DNA from 2 places in the Lottiidibacillus patelloidae genome. Region 2 is predicted to be linked to the other one. Evidence: a T-box and tRNA genes for the amino acid it is inferred to sense, from the RefSeq annotation. Region 2 holds a T-box; the other holds one or more tRNA genes.
The links. The T-box of region 2 lies ahead of leuS (leucine--tRNA ligase). A T-box ahead of a tRNA ligase gene usually reads a tRNA of that ligase, here a tRNA-Leu.
Positions count from the first base shown of each region.

Region 1 (6,418 bases), on a different contig from region 2:
TGTGAAGCTAATTAATGCTGCCTTGGCATTGTTATACGTTACTTTCCCACCACTTTCACGGCCGAAAATCGAGGTGATATTAATAATGACTCCTTGTTGCTGTTTCTTCATTTCAGTGGCAGCTAGTTTACTTAAGTGGACCGCAGAATAATAATTTAACTCCATTGCCCGCTCGAAATCTTCCATTTCTGTTTTCATCACAGTACTACCGTTACTTCCACCGGCATTGTTAATAAGAATATCTATTCCACCATGTTCTTCGAGGAACGTTGAAACTAACGCTGTCCGCTCTGATTCGCTTGTGACATCACACTGATAGGTATAAATGGAAGGGTAGTTTGCCTTCGCTTCCTCTAAAGCTTCTCCTCCTCTAGCGGCAATGCCAACAATTGCCCCTTCTGCAAGAAATGCTTTTGCTATTCCTTCTCCAATTCCCTTTGATCCTCCAGTAACTAATACCTTCTTTCCAGTTAAGCCAAGATCCAAGTTGCTCATCCTTTCTAATATTTCCTAGGTTTTATGTATGCTAGTTAAATTTACGACACTTTTTTCTATTAAATTCTAAAAATACGACATACCAACTTTGCAAATCTCTCATCATCTATTTCTTCATTTTTCATCACACCGTTTTCCCAACTTCTAAAATAGGTATTCGTGAGGACTGTTCTTCCTCTTTCTGTGAAGTATGAAACCAATGGATGTTTATTAAAGGGAGACTGTTCATGCTCAAAAATAATATCTTTTATTTTATTTAATTCATCCATACTTTCGATTGGCGTATCTACATTAAATGCATAGCCAACTTTCCAGTCCGTGTATTTATCTTTTATCTTCATCTCAAACAGATATCTGCCTGCTTGCCTATCTAACCCCTTTATTTTAAACTCGCCATTCATTGACTTCACTGTTTCTCCACTTAGCGGCACTGGCTTTAAAGGTAAATTCCCGCCAAAGCCAGAATCAATGATATAAGACTTATTCTGATGACTAAGTAGAATTGTGACATGTGTATCCCCTATTGGTTGAAACTGTTCATTTTCTTTGTCATAAACATTTCCGCTTAACAAGTTTACATGAAACCCGTTCTCTCTTAAAAAGAGATATAATAAAGGATTTATTTCGTAGCAAAGACCTCCTTCATTATTTACTAAGACCTTATTCACTAAGTATTCATTTGAGATTTCAATTTCCCTATTATCAATCACTACCAAATTCTCAAAAGGTATCGTTTGTGAAGTTTTCACTAATATGTAAGCGAGCTTTTCAAAAGTAATTTCTTCGTTTTCAGAAATTCCAATTCTTTTTCGGAATAATGAATTGATGTTCAAGTGCAACACTCCTTCTTAATAAAGACGATGTTGGTTTTGCGTTAGCCACCTGTATATCATTTTATTCCACACAAAACGCTCATTTGCCTCTTTTTGCTAAGTAAAAAACTACTTATAATGCTGCTTTCCAACATTAATAAGTAGTTTCAATTTTACAGTACTGTGCTATTTATCTTCTCTTAATAAATAATCATTTCCATCTTGGTCATAGAAAGCGAACATTGTGCCATATGGCATTCTCATCATATCACCGACCTTTACATCGTTTTGCTTCATTTTCTCATATGCTGACTCAATATCCGTTGTACTAAAAAGTATGGATGGATGTGACACTTTAGAAGGTTGTTGTTGCTGCATCGCCACTTTCGAATAAAGAATTAACGTCGTACCATTACTATCACTTGGTCCGACCTCAATCCAGGAAAAGTCAGGTCCCATTGGCTGTTCCAGCTTTATTTCAAACCCGACTTTATTTAACCAAAAGTCCTTTGCTTGTTCTTGGTCCTCGACATAGATAGATACTTTTGCAATTTTATTTATCATCTAATCACTCCTTAGGTTACATATTAAAATTATACTATTACGCAATTGATTTTGCATTTTTGTCTATGTTATGTAAGCACATCTCCTTCGTATACATCTTTCATCATCGCTACGTGTCTATTATATACCTTCGACTATTATTAATCTGAGACAATTATGTCATCTCTTACTAAGGAAGGAAATTGACATAGATTCATATCTATCATAAGCTTCAATTAATAGTTTAAAGGAAATTTATAGAATGAAAGGATGAACCAAATGAATATAGAATCAAATATTTCAATGAAAGAAGAAGCAATCGCTTTTTTGAAACTCGTCGTAGCTGGGAACATTCGTGATGCATTCAAGCGGTACACAAGCGCTGATTTATGTCATCACAACCCTTATTTCCATGGTGATGCAGAATCACTCATCGTTGCAATGGAGGAAAATCATGTAGATGCCCCTAACAAGATTTTTGAAGTTAAGCTTGCGTTGCAAGAAGGTGATAGAGTTGTTGTATATTCGCATGTGAAGCAAAATGCCGATGATATCGGAGCAGCTATTGTCCATATCTTCCGCTTTGAAAATGACGAAATCGTTGAAATGTGGGATGTCGGCCAACAAATCCCCGAAAATTCTCCGAATGAGAATGGGATGTTTTGATTAACTTCAACAAATGTGTAAAACAAAAAAACACTCACAAAGTGAGTGTTTTTGTATTAGTTTGATACCGGTGGCCGGGGTCGAACCGGCACTCCAGAGGAACACGATTTTGAGTCGTGCGCGTCTGCCAATTCCGCCACACCGGCATATTACTATAGTTATTACTATATCGGACAAGATATAACTTAACATCTTAATAGAGCTATGTCAACTAGAGTTTTCCTACCTCAATAGCTCCACTCAATTCGAAGATTTAATTATAGCAACACTACTCCGTTATACTTGCTTTCTGGAATGACCTTCTTGCTTTTCTTTCACTCATTAAAAACATCAAGATTCCAATAATAATGACTCCACCACCAATGACCTGTGTCCACAATACCATTTCTCCTAATATATAATACGCTAATATCGAAGCACCAATTGGCTCAAAAAGTATACTCATCGAAATTGTAGAAGTACTTAACCACTTCAACGACCAATTAAATAGCGTATGCCCTAGTAACGTCGGCACAATAGCAAGCAATACAAAATAAAGCCAATCAGACTGTGGATATGGATAAAGTTCATATTGAAGTGTAACCACATATAAAAATAACGTGAACGTACAAATACCATAGACAACAAATGTATACGTAATAAGTGATAACCTTTTACGGACTGTCTGCCCAAATAATAAATATGCTGTAACCATCGCACAAGCGAGTAACGCTAAAAAGTCTCCATATAAAGCCATACCACTTATAGCAAAATCGCCCCAACTAACAATAATACTTCCACTTATTCCTAGAGCTCCACTTAGTATTGCTTGAAGCTTAAGCTTTTCTTTGAAGAAAAGGTATGTTCCTACGAAAGCAAAGATCGGCTGTAATGTAACTAATACCGTTGAACTTGCAACAGATGTGTAATTCAATGATTCAAACCATAAAATGAAATGAAATGCTAAAAATACACCAGAGACTGCTGAAAATAGCCAATCTCGTTTTGTTATAAGTTTAAGTTCATGACGATATTTTATTAAAAATAAAGGCAGCATAATTACTACGGAAAAAAATAAACGATAAAAAGCAATGACAGGAGCAGGTGCAGAAGAAAGCTTTACTAAAATTGCTGAACTTGATACAGCAATTACACCAATTGCTAACATGAAATAAGGGTTTATTTTTGGTTGGTTCATCATATTTAACCTCGCGCATTTTTTATATTCTAGTTGTAAGTATATATGAAATTTGTAAAAACGAAAGAATTAAAGTCTATTAATATATGTAGGTATCTTTTATTTAGCTCGAAATAGCTAGTAACCCTTTCTATAACAAGAAAAACGACACACAATAAGTTATGTCGTTAGATCACTTAACTATGGACTTGAATTTAGCATGATAGCGAAAAAGTATTATCCACTTACTTTTTCACTAAGACACCATTTCCATCAAAAATTAATTCATTTGCTGGAACTGGCTTTAAAAATAAATATCCTTGCCCAAGTTCACACAATTCACCTTTTAAGAAACTTAAATCATCTTCTGTTTCTATTCCTTCTGCAACTGTGCTTATATTTAAGTCATTCCCTAATTTAATTATATTTTTTATAATAGAACGCTTTTTCTCTGATCTCATCATATCTATTACAAATGAACGATCAATCTTAAGTTCATCGATAGGTAGATTTACTAAGACACTTAGGCTTGAATAACCTGTGCCAAAATCATCTAAAGATATTTTGACTCCGAGCTCTTTTAGTTCGTGAAATACTTCTATCGTTTCATCTGGTGAAATAAGTAAACTCTCAGTTATCTCAAGTATTAAATATTGTGGCGGGAGTTTCGTTTTCAAAAGGGCATCTTTTACGGTTTGCACAAAGTTTATATGCTTAAACTGAATCACTGATACATTTACAGAAACAGTAATTGGATGACCTTCATCAAACCATTTTTTGGCTTGTTGGCATGCTTCTTCTAGCACCCACTTACCAATTTGAATTATTGTCCCATTATTTTCAGCAATAGGAATGAATTCCATTGGTGAAATAAATCCTTCTGATTTATCATTCCATCTAAGTAAAGCTTCAACTCCAACTATATTTTGCTTCATTAGATTTACCTTTGCTTGATAGTACATTTCCAACTCATTGTTAGCTAGCACTTTTTGGAGCCTATCTTCCAATAATAAGGTTCGATTACTTGCATTACGTAATGTAAAGTTATAGTATACATATGCTCCTGCGTTCGTTTTCTTTGAAGAGACACAGGCTAAACTAGCTGCTGTTATTAAGTATTCTGGTTTTAGCTCTTCCACTTCATTTGAACATACTATTCCGATTTTAGGTGTAAGATAAACCTCACGGCCATTTAACAATGTTACAGGATTAGATAAGCATGTAATAATATCATTAACGATACTTTCTGTTTTTTCTCTATTTGTATTCCTAAGCAAAATAATAAACTCTTGGCTAATATAACGATAAAGATAACTTTGTATACCAAGAAGATCAATTAATCGTTTACCTACTTCTTTTAACAGTTGATCTCCTGAATTATGACCTAATGTATCATTAATTTCCTTTAATCGTCCTACATCTAAAAATAATAAAGAAAATCCTTCATTACCTTCTTTTGCATTCAGACAGGTTTCATGTAAATCTTCCTCTAACTTAAATCGGTTTTTCAAGCCACTAATTGAGTCATGATATGCCATGTACTCTAGCTTTACTTCAGCTTCCTTTTTGGAAGTAATATCTATAACAGACCCACATACCATAAATGGTTTTCCACTTTTATTAATAATTGGTATTGCGTAACTTTCAATCCATCTAGTCTCACCATTATTAAGTCTTATTCGAAATTCAATCTTACTGTTTTCCCCATTCAAATACTTTGTTTCATGCGCTTTTACTCTATCCTTATCTTCTTTTACTACATTTTCAAACCAAAAATCTGGATTTTCTTCAAAGTCTTTTTGATCAGCTCCATAAAGTCGAGCAATACCTTCTGCTACAAAAACTCTTTCTGGATTAAAAAGACGGACCCAAAACATTGCATTTGGGCTTTTTCGAAATGCTTCAAGGATGTTCACTCTTCGTTGCACTATATCAACTAAATAACAAAAAAGGACGGAAATAGTAAAGAAAAATACAGCAAAAAATACCGTATTAATTAGAGAGGTATCTGAGAAAATTAATATACTAAATAAGACATGTGACCCTGTGACCATTCCTGAAATAATAATCCCTGATTTAAAGCCTCTAATATAAGCAACAACGAGTATCGATAAAATATTTGCCATCCATATTGCTTCAACACGATTCTCAAAAATAAAACCATCTATTATTATAGAAGCTAAGATAAAAAGTGCAGAGAGTGGATAGGCAATGGCTTTTAGTTTTAATTTTTCTAAAACCATTGTGCACACCCTTTCTAGGAGAATATATTTTTATATTCTATCACATATTGTAAAAAAAAGGGGAAATTTGAATCGCTTTACAAATATAATAAACACGAAAAAACCAACATACATAATGTATGTTGGTTGGTCATTTAAGTATGGTGCCGAGGGCCGGACTTGAACCGGCACGGTAGTCACCTACCGCAGGATTTTAAGTCCTGTGTGTCTGCCAATTCCACCACCCCGGCAAATATATTTGGCAGTATTAAAATTTTGGAGGCGGCAACCGGATTTGAACCGGTGATAAAGGTTTTGCAGACCTCTGCCTTACCACTTGGCTATGCCGCCATCTTGGAGCGGAAGACGAGGTTCGAACTCGCGACCCCCACCTTGGCAAGGTGGTGTTCTACCACTGAACTACTTCCGCGTATGGCTGGGCTAGCAGGATTCGAACCTACGCATGACGGAATCAAAATCCGTTGCCTTACCGCTTGGCGATAGCCCAAAATTTTAAAAATTAA
Region 1 covers NZ_NPIA01000001.1:1,429-7,846, reverse strand. The annotation lists gene CIB95_RS00120 (SDR family NAD(P)-dependent oxidoreductase) at 1-486, opposite strand, end outside; gene CIB95_RS00115 (arylamine N-acetyltransferase family protein) at 555-1,328, opposite strand; gene CIB95_RS00110 (VOC family protein) at 1,494-1,871, opposite strand; gene CIB95_RS00105 (nuclear transport factor 2 family protein) at 2,130-2,516, shown strand; tRNA gene CIB95_RS00100 (tRNA-Leu) at 2,582-2,662, opposite strand; gene CIB95_RS00095 (DMT family transporter) at 2,785-3,693, opposite strand; gene CIB95_RS00090 (bifunctional diguanylate cyclase/phosphodiesterase) at 3,918-5,915, opposite strand; tRNA gene CIB95_RS00085 (tRNA-Leu) at 6,057-6,145, opposite strand; tRNA gene CIB95_RS00080 (tRNA-Cys) at 6,172-6,245, opposite strand; tRNA gene CIB95_RS00075 (tRNA-Gly) at 6,250-6,324, opposite strand; tRNA gene CIB95_RS00070 (tRNA-Gln) at 6,328-6,402, opposite strand.
Region 1: it has a tRNA-Leu gene. The T-box ahead of leuS (leucine--tRNA ligase) is inferred to sense a tRNA for this amino acid. The anticodon was not compared.

Region 2 (6,418 bases):
TATCATCATTCGAACGTTAATGGAGAAAACAATACCAGTTAAAGCTGTTATTTTATCTAGTCCATGTTTAGGGATTAAACATCACCCACCAATATTTATGAATGTATTATCTTGTGTGCTAAACAAGTGTGTTCCTTCCATGGCCTTCCACTCTCATTTAGATCCGCGAATGGCAACGAGAAATGAAAGACGAATTGAATTTGATTTTAACGATAGTTTATTGGTAGAAAAAGTTTCAGTTAGATGGTACCGTGAACTTGTACATGCAATGAAATTGGCTCATAAACGACCAGAGAAGTTTAAAGATGTTCCTTTACTTGTTCTCCAAGGTGGTAGTGATATGATTGTAGAAAAATTTGATGTGTATCGCTGGTTTAATGCCATAACTAATAAAGAAAAAACATATAAAGAATTCCCTAGATTGTTCCATGATATATTCCATGAACCAGAACGTGAAGAAGTGTTTACAACTGCGACAACGTTTATAAAGAGTCATTTGTGATTGAAGGAGGAGGGGAAAAATGAAGCTACCGAAGCGGTCATTACCTTTAATGATGCAAGTTTATAAAAAAGTACTTCCTGCTGTTTATGAAGAAATAAGAGACTGGGAGGATATGGCTAGTCGCATCCCTAATGAGGAATTACGAAAACAAGCATTAGCAAGTATTTGTACGAAAACTTTTCATTGTGAAGGCGGGGCAGTTTACGCCTTACTTGCAGGAGAAAAATTTAATAACAGCATTTCCTTCATCGTAGCTTATCAAACGATTAGTGATTACCTTGATAACTTGTGTGACCGTAGTACGTCACTTGATCCGACCGATTTTGCTACTTTGCATGAAGCGATGATAGATGCTCTTTCTCCTTATAAAAATGTAGCAAATAAAAATTATTACCGAGAAAGGGAAGACCAAGATGATGGTGGCTATTTAGTAGCTCTAGTGCAAACGTGTCAGTTAATTCTTAAAGAGATAGACGATTATGAAAAGATATCTGAGACAGTTTGTCTTTTTGCCACACATTACTCCAATTTACAAATACATAAGCATGTCAAAGTGGAAGAAAGAGTTCCTCGTCTTGAAAAATGGTTTTCCCAATACAAAAACGAATACCCTTATTTAAGGTGGTATGAATTCGGGGCAAGTTCTGGCTCAACGCTAGGGATTTTCTGCCTTGTTTCCTATGCCTTAAGTGCAAAGCGTGAGTTTGATGCGAAAAAGATTAAAGAAGCTTATTTCCCGTGGATACAAGGGCTACATATTCTGTTAGATTATTTCATCGATCAGGAGGAAGACCGAAAAGGTGGCGATCTAAATTTCTGCTTTTATTATGAAAATGAGGATGTAATGGAAGAAAGGCTAACATATATAGCTAAAGAAGCAAAAAGAAAGGCGCAAGAGTTACCTGATCACCATTTCCATGGCTTAGTTGCACGAGGACTAGTTGGTATGTACTTGGCCGATAGCAAAACAAAGCAAAGTAAACAAGTGCTAGCTCAGAAAAAGAGATTATTAAAAGCTGGAGGAACTGTATCATATTTCTTTTACTATAATGTCATGATTTATCGTAAGCTGAAAATTGGAAAATGAAATAAAAGTTAAATAAGGTTGGGACGAAAAAAACAAGTGTTTATTTAAAGGACGAACAGTGATATTGATCAATAGAAGTCGAAGGCACGAGACTCCTGCGGGAAAAGCAACAGCTGAAGACCCCGCAGGAAGTTCACTCTGTACTGGCTCCTCCTAATGTTGGTGAGGTGTCCAACAATAGGGGTGCAGTACACCTCCCGAGGAGGCTGAAGCGTTGCCCGCGGAAAGCGAGTGCCTGCAGCTGTCCCAACCTTTTGATACTATTAAAGAGATTTCCTCATTTCAATTTCACCGTCTATTTCCTTCACTGTGTGAAATCCTGCTTTTTCATAAACTCTAATTGCAGCTTTGTTTTTCTTCTCAACCATAAGCCTGACGAAGTCAAAATGGCTGTTATAGTGTTTTCTACCCAATTCTATTCCTTGGTTAACAAACTCAGTTCCAATTCCTGTTCCTACCAAACTTGGTTCAAGAGCTAGTCCGATTTCAAAATAGTTTTCATGAATAGTAAACTCAAAAATTCCTGCAAGATGGTTATCTAAAAATGCCACAAATCCATCACAGCCACCAGGGCCAATTAATCTCCCAGTTTCCTCAAAGGAAGTGTAGTAAGGATACATATAAAGGTCATCAATATCACCTTCATACTTCCATGCTTCTATTTGTTTTACAAAATCGATTGTTATTGGCTTAAATTGAAAATCCACTGCTAGTTCACACTCCAAATTTCACGTATAATAATCTACTTTTTCTCAAGTGCAACGATAAAAGGCGGATCATTTACTTGGTTAATAAATTGGTATTGTAAGACATTTGCTCGTTTTTGTTCGATCGTTTTTAAGTAGTCTAGTAAAGCATCTTTTTCTGTTTTTCCACCTTCATGCCCGTGGTACACAACTAAAATAATAAGGCCGCCAGTTGGCATATACTCTAGCAATTGTTGTACAGCGCGAATAGTTGTATCGGGTTTGGTGACAATGGATTTATCGCCTTTTGGCAAGTAGCCAAGGTTAAAAATAGCAGCCTTCACTTTTAGTAAGTGATCGTTGCTCAAGAGGTTTGGAAAGCGGTCGTGGCTCTCTTGAAAAAGTGTTACGCGAGCACTAACATTATTTTCAGTAAGAAGCTTTGTTGTATTTTCAATAGCCTCACTTTGAATGTCGAAGCCATAAACATGGCCTGTATTCCCAACAAGCTCTGTTAAAAAAAGCGTATCATTACCATTTCCGACAGTAGCGTCAATGACGATATCGCCTTCTGTAACAGCTTGTCTTAGTAATGTTTTTGTATACGGTAATATTCTTTCTAGCAACATTTATTGTTCAACCTTTTCTTTGTAAAATTTTCCTTGGTAACTATCTCGTCTTTTTAATTCTGCATCAATCCCATTTAATGCATCCCACTTATTCATACTCCACATTGGACCTATCATTAAGTTAGCCGGTCCATCACCTGTTAATCTGTGAATCGTCATAGACGGTGGAAGTACTTCCAGTTGATTGACTACTGTAGTTATATAGGATTCAAGACTCATAAACTCGACAAGTCCTTTTTCATATTGCTTAACCATCGGTGTTTTCTTTAATAAGTGCAGAAGATGAATTTTAATTCCTTGTACATCTAGTTTTGCAACTTCTTTGGCCGTTTCAACCATCATTTCTGGCGTTTCTAGTGGCAACCCATTAATAATGTGGGCACAGACGCGAATACCGTGTTTACGCAATTTAGCAACACCGTCTACATAACATTGATAATCATGTGCACGATTAATAAGTAAGGCCGTTCTTTCATGGATCGTTTGTAAGCCGAGCTCTACCCATAAGTAAGTTCGTTCGTTTAGTTCAGCTAAATATTCGACTACATCATCAGGCAAACAATCAGGACGAGTTGCAATCGATAATCCAACAACACCTTCTTGCTTCAAGATGACTTCGAATTTTTCACGAAGCTCTTCTACTGGTGCATATGTGTTGCTGTAAGCTTGAAAATAGCCGATATATTTACCATTTTTCCACTTTTTGTGCATTCGTCCTTTTATATCGTTAAATTGAGTAATTAAATCATCTTGGCGATCTCCGGCAAAATCCCCAGAGCCTCGTTCACTGCAAAAAGTACAGCCACCGTGTGCAACTTTTCCATCACGGTTAGGGCAATCAAAGCCAGCATCTAACGGAATTTTAAATACTTTTTCGCCAAAATGCTGGCGAAGCTCGTAGTTCCAAGTGTTATATCGTTTTCCTTCTGGAAATGTATATGGAATGGACATTATAATCCCTTCTTTCATGTAGCAAAATAATGTTAATAATAAAGAAAGACTAGTTGCATTTTACCATGATACTGCTATCTATCCAATAAAGTGTACCTTGCCATCGTTAGCTTAATAATTTTACATTGATTTTTTTCGGTAATCGAAATAAAATGATGAAGGAAATGAAAGTTTAGGAGGAAGTCTAGTGCCAAGATCTTTATGGCTTTTAATTATCGGGATGATAATAAATGTTACAGGTGCCTCGTTTTTATGGCCACTTAACACAATATATATTCATCTTCATTTAGGGAAATCATTATCACTAGCTGGTATGGTTTTAATGCTTAATGCTGCAGCTGGGATAGCTGGTAATCTCATCGGTGGCTTATTATTTGACCGGTTTGGTGGTTATAAATCTATTTTAATTGGCCTTTCCATCACGATGACATCCGCCTTTTTACTAGTACCATTTCATAGTTGGACGCCATATGTCGTTTTAATGATTGTACTAGGTTTTGGGGCTGGAATTATGTTTCCTTCCATCTATGCAATGGCAGGTAGTGTTTGGCCAGAAGGTGGTAGAAAAGCATTTAACGCAATTTATGTTGCACAAAATCTAGGGGTTGCTGTTGGTGCAGCGCTTGGTGGTTTAGTTGCGGATTATAAATTTGAATATATTTTCATCGCAAACGGATTTATGTATTTCATGTTCTTTTTACTTGTTTTATTTACATATCGTCCGCTTGCTAAAAAAGCGGCAGATAATGCTCAAGGAACTACTAGTATTCTTGAACAAAAGTTTGTGATTAAAAATCGCACAAAATTAACCGCTTTATTAACTTTATGTGTTGCTTATTTATTGGCTTGGCTTGCCTATTGTCAGTGGCAGGCAACAATTTCGGCTCATACACAAACGTTAGGAATAAGCTTGAAGCAATATAGTTTATTATGGACGATTAACGGGGCGCTTATCGTATTAGGGCAACCATTTGCATCAATGCTCGTTAAGCGTGCAAAATCATTAAAATCGCAAATAACTTTAGGGTTAGTAATCTTCATCTTCTCATTTATTATATTAATTTTTGCAGAACAATTTAGTATTTTTGTCATTGCGATGATTGTTCTTACGATTGGTGAAATGCTAGTTTGGCCAGCTGTGCCAACAATTGCAAACAGCCTTGCGCCAAAAGGGCGAGAAGGTTTTTACCAAGGAATTGTCAATAGTACAGCAACAGGTGGCCGGATGATTGGTCCTTTGTTTGGCGGAATTATTGTTGACTTGTATGGCATTCAAATGCTCTTTTATTTATTGATTGGCCTTTTCTTTATCGCGATCTTTGCTACACTGACGTATGATTTGAAATTAAAGCGGGAAAATGAACAAGTTTCTGTTTAAAAGTAAATTTTTTTGCAAATAATTGGTCTATAGCCTTGACACTTTGGAAAAACATTCATACAATACAAATTAACTTATAAAATTATAAAGCTTTGAAAAGGACTAGTAATGAGGAAAAAGGTTTAGAGAGTTGACGGTAGGTGCGAGTCAATCCTGTGATCTTCATGAACTCACCTTTGAGCTGTAAGTGTGAACATAGTTAACTGCTATGCTAGCGCTTACCGTACTCCGCGTTAAGGATTGTTAAAGTGAGTGGTTACACTAATTTGGGTGGTACCGCGGGAAGTTTGAACTTATGATCTCAACCTCTCGTCCCTAGCATTAAGGCTAGGGATGGGAGGTTTTTTATTTTATCCAAAATTGGAAAAACAAGGAGGAATTAACAATGTCATTTGACCACAAAGCGATTGAAAAAAAGTGGCAAACATATTGGGAAGAAAGAAAAACGTTTAAAACAACAGAAGATGAGGGTAAAGATAACTATTACGCATTAGATATGTTTCCTTATCCATCAGGTGCAGGACTTCACGTAGGTCACCCGGAAGGATATACGGCAACTGATATTTTATCTCGTATGAAGCGTATGCAAGGGTACAATGTCCTACACCCAATTGGTTGGGATGCATTTGGATTACCTGCTGAGCAATATGCACTAGACACAGGAAATGACCCTGCGGAATTTACTGAGCAAAACATCAACACATTCCGCCGCCAAATTAAAGAATTAGGTTTTTCATATGATTGGGATCGTGAAGTAAATACAACAGACCCTAATTACTATAAATGGACGCAATGGATTTTCACAAAATTATATGAACAAGGCTTAGCATATATTGATGAAGTTGCAGTTAACTGGTGCCCAGCACTTGGTACTGTGTTAGCAAACGAAGAAGTAATTGATGGGAAGAGTGAGCGTGGCGGTCACCCTGTCGAACGCCGTCCAATGAAACAATGGATGCTAAAAATTACTGCTTATGCAGATCGTTTAGTTGATGATTTAGATGAAGTAGATTGGCCTGAAAATATTAAAGATATGCAACGTAACTGGATTGGTCGTTCTGAAGGAGCGGAAGTGAAATTTAAAGTTGACGGATCAAGTGAAACATTTACTGTTTTCACAACTCGTCCGGACACGTTATTTGGTGCAACGTACTGTGTATTAGCTCCAGAGCATGCGTTAGTTGA
Region 2 covers NZ_NPIA01000008.1:67,637-74,054, reverse strand. The annotation lists gene CIB95_RS13520 (alpha/beta hydrolase) at 1-502, shown strand, start outside; gene CIB95_RS13515 (tetraprenyl-beta-curcumene synthase family protein) at 522-1,589, shown strand; gene CIB95_RS13510 (GNAT family N-acetyltransferase) at 1,853-2,296, opposite strand; gene CIB95_RS13505 (tRNA (mnm(5)s(2)U34)-methyltransferase) at 2,332-2,904, opposite strand; gene CIB95_RS13500 (TIGR01212 family radical SAM protein) at 2,905-3,855, opposite strand; gene CIB95_RS13495 (MDR family MFS transporter) at 4,043-5,233, shown strand; T-box leader at 5,317-5,553, shown strand; gene leuS (leucine--tRNA ligase) at 5,619-6,418, shown strand, end outside.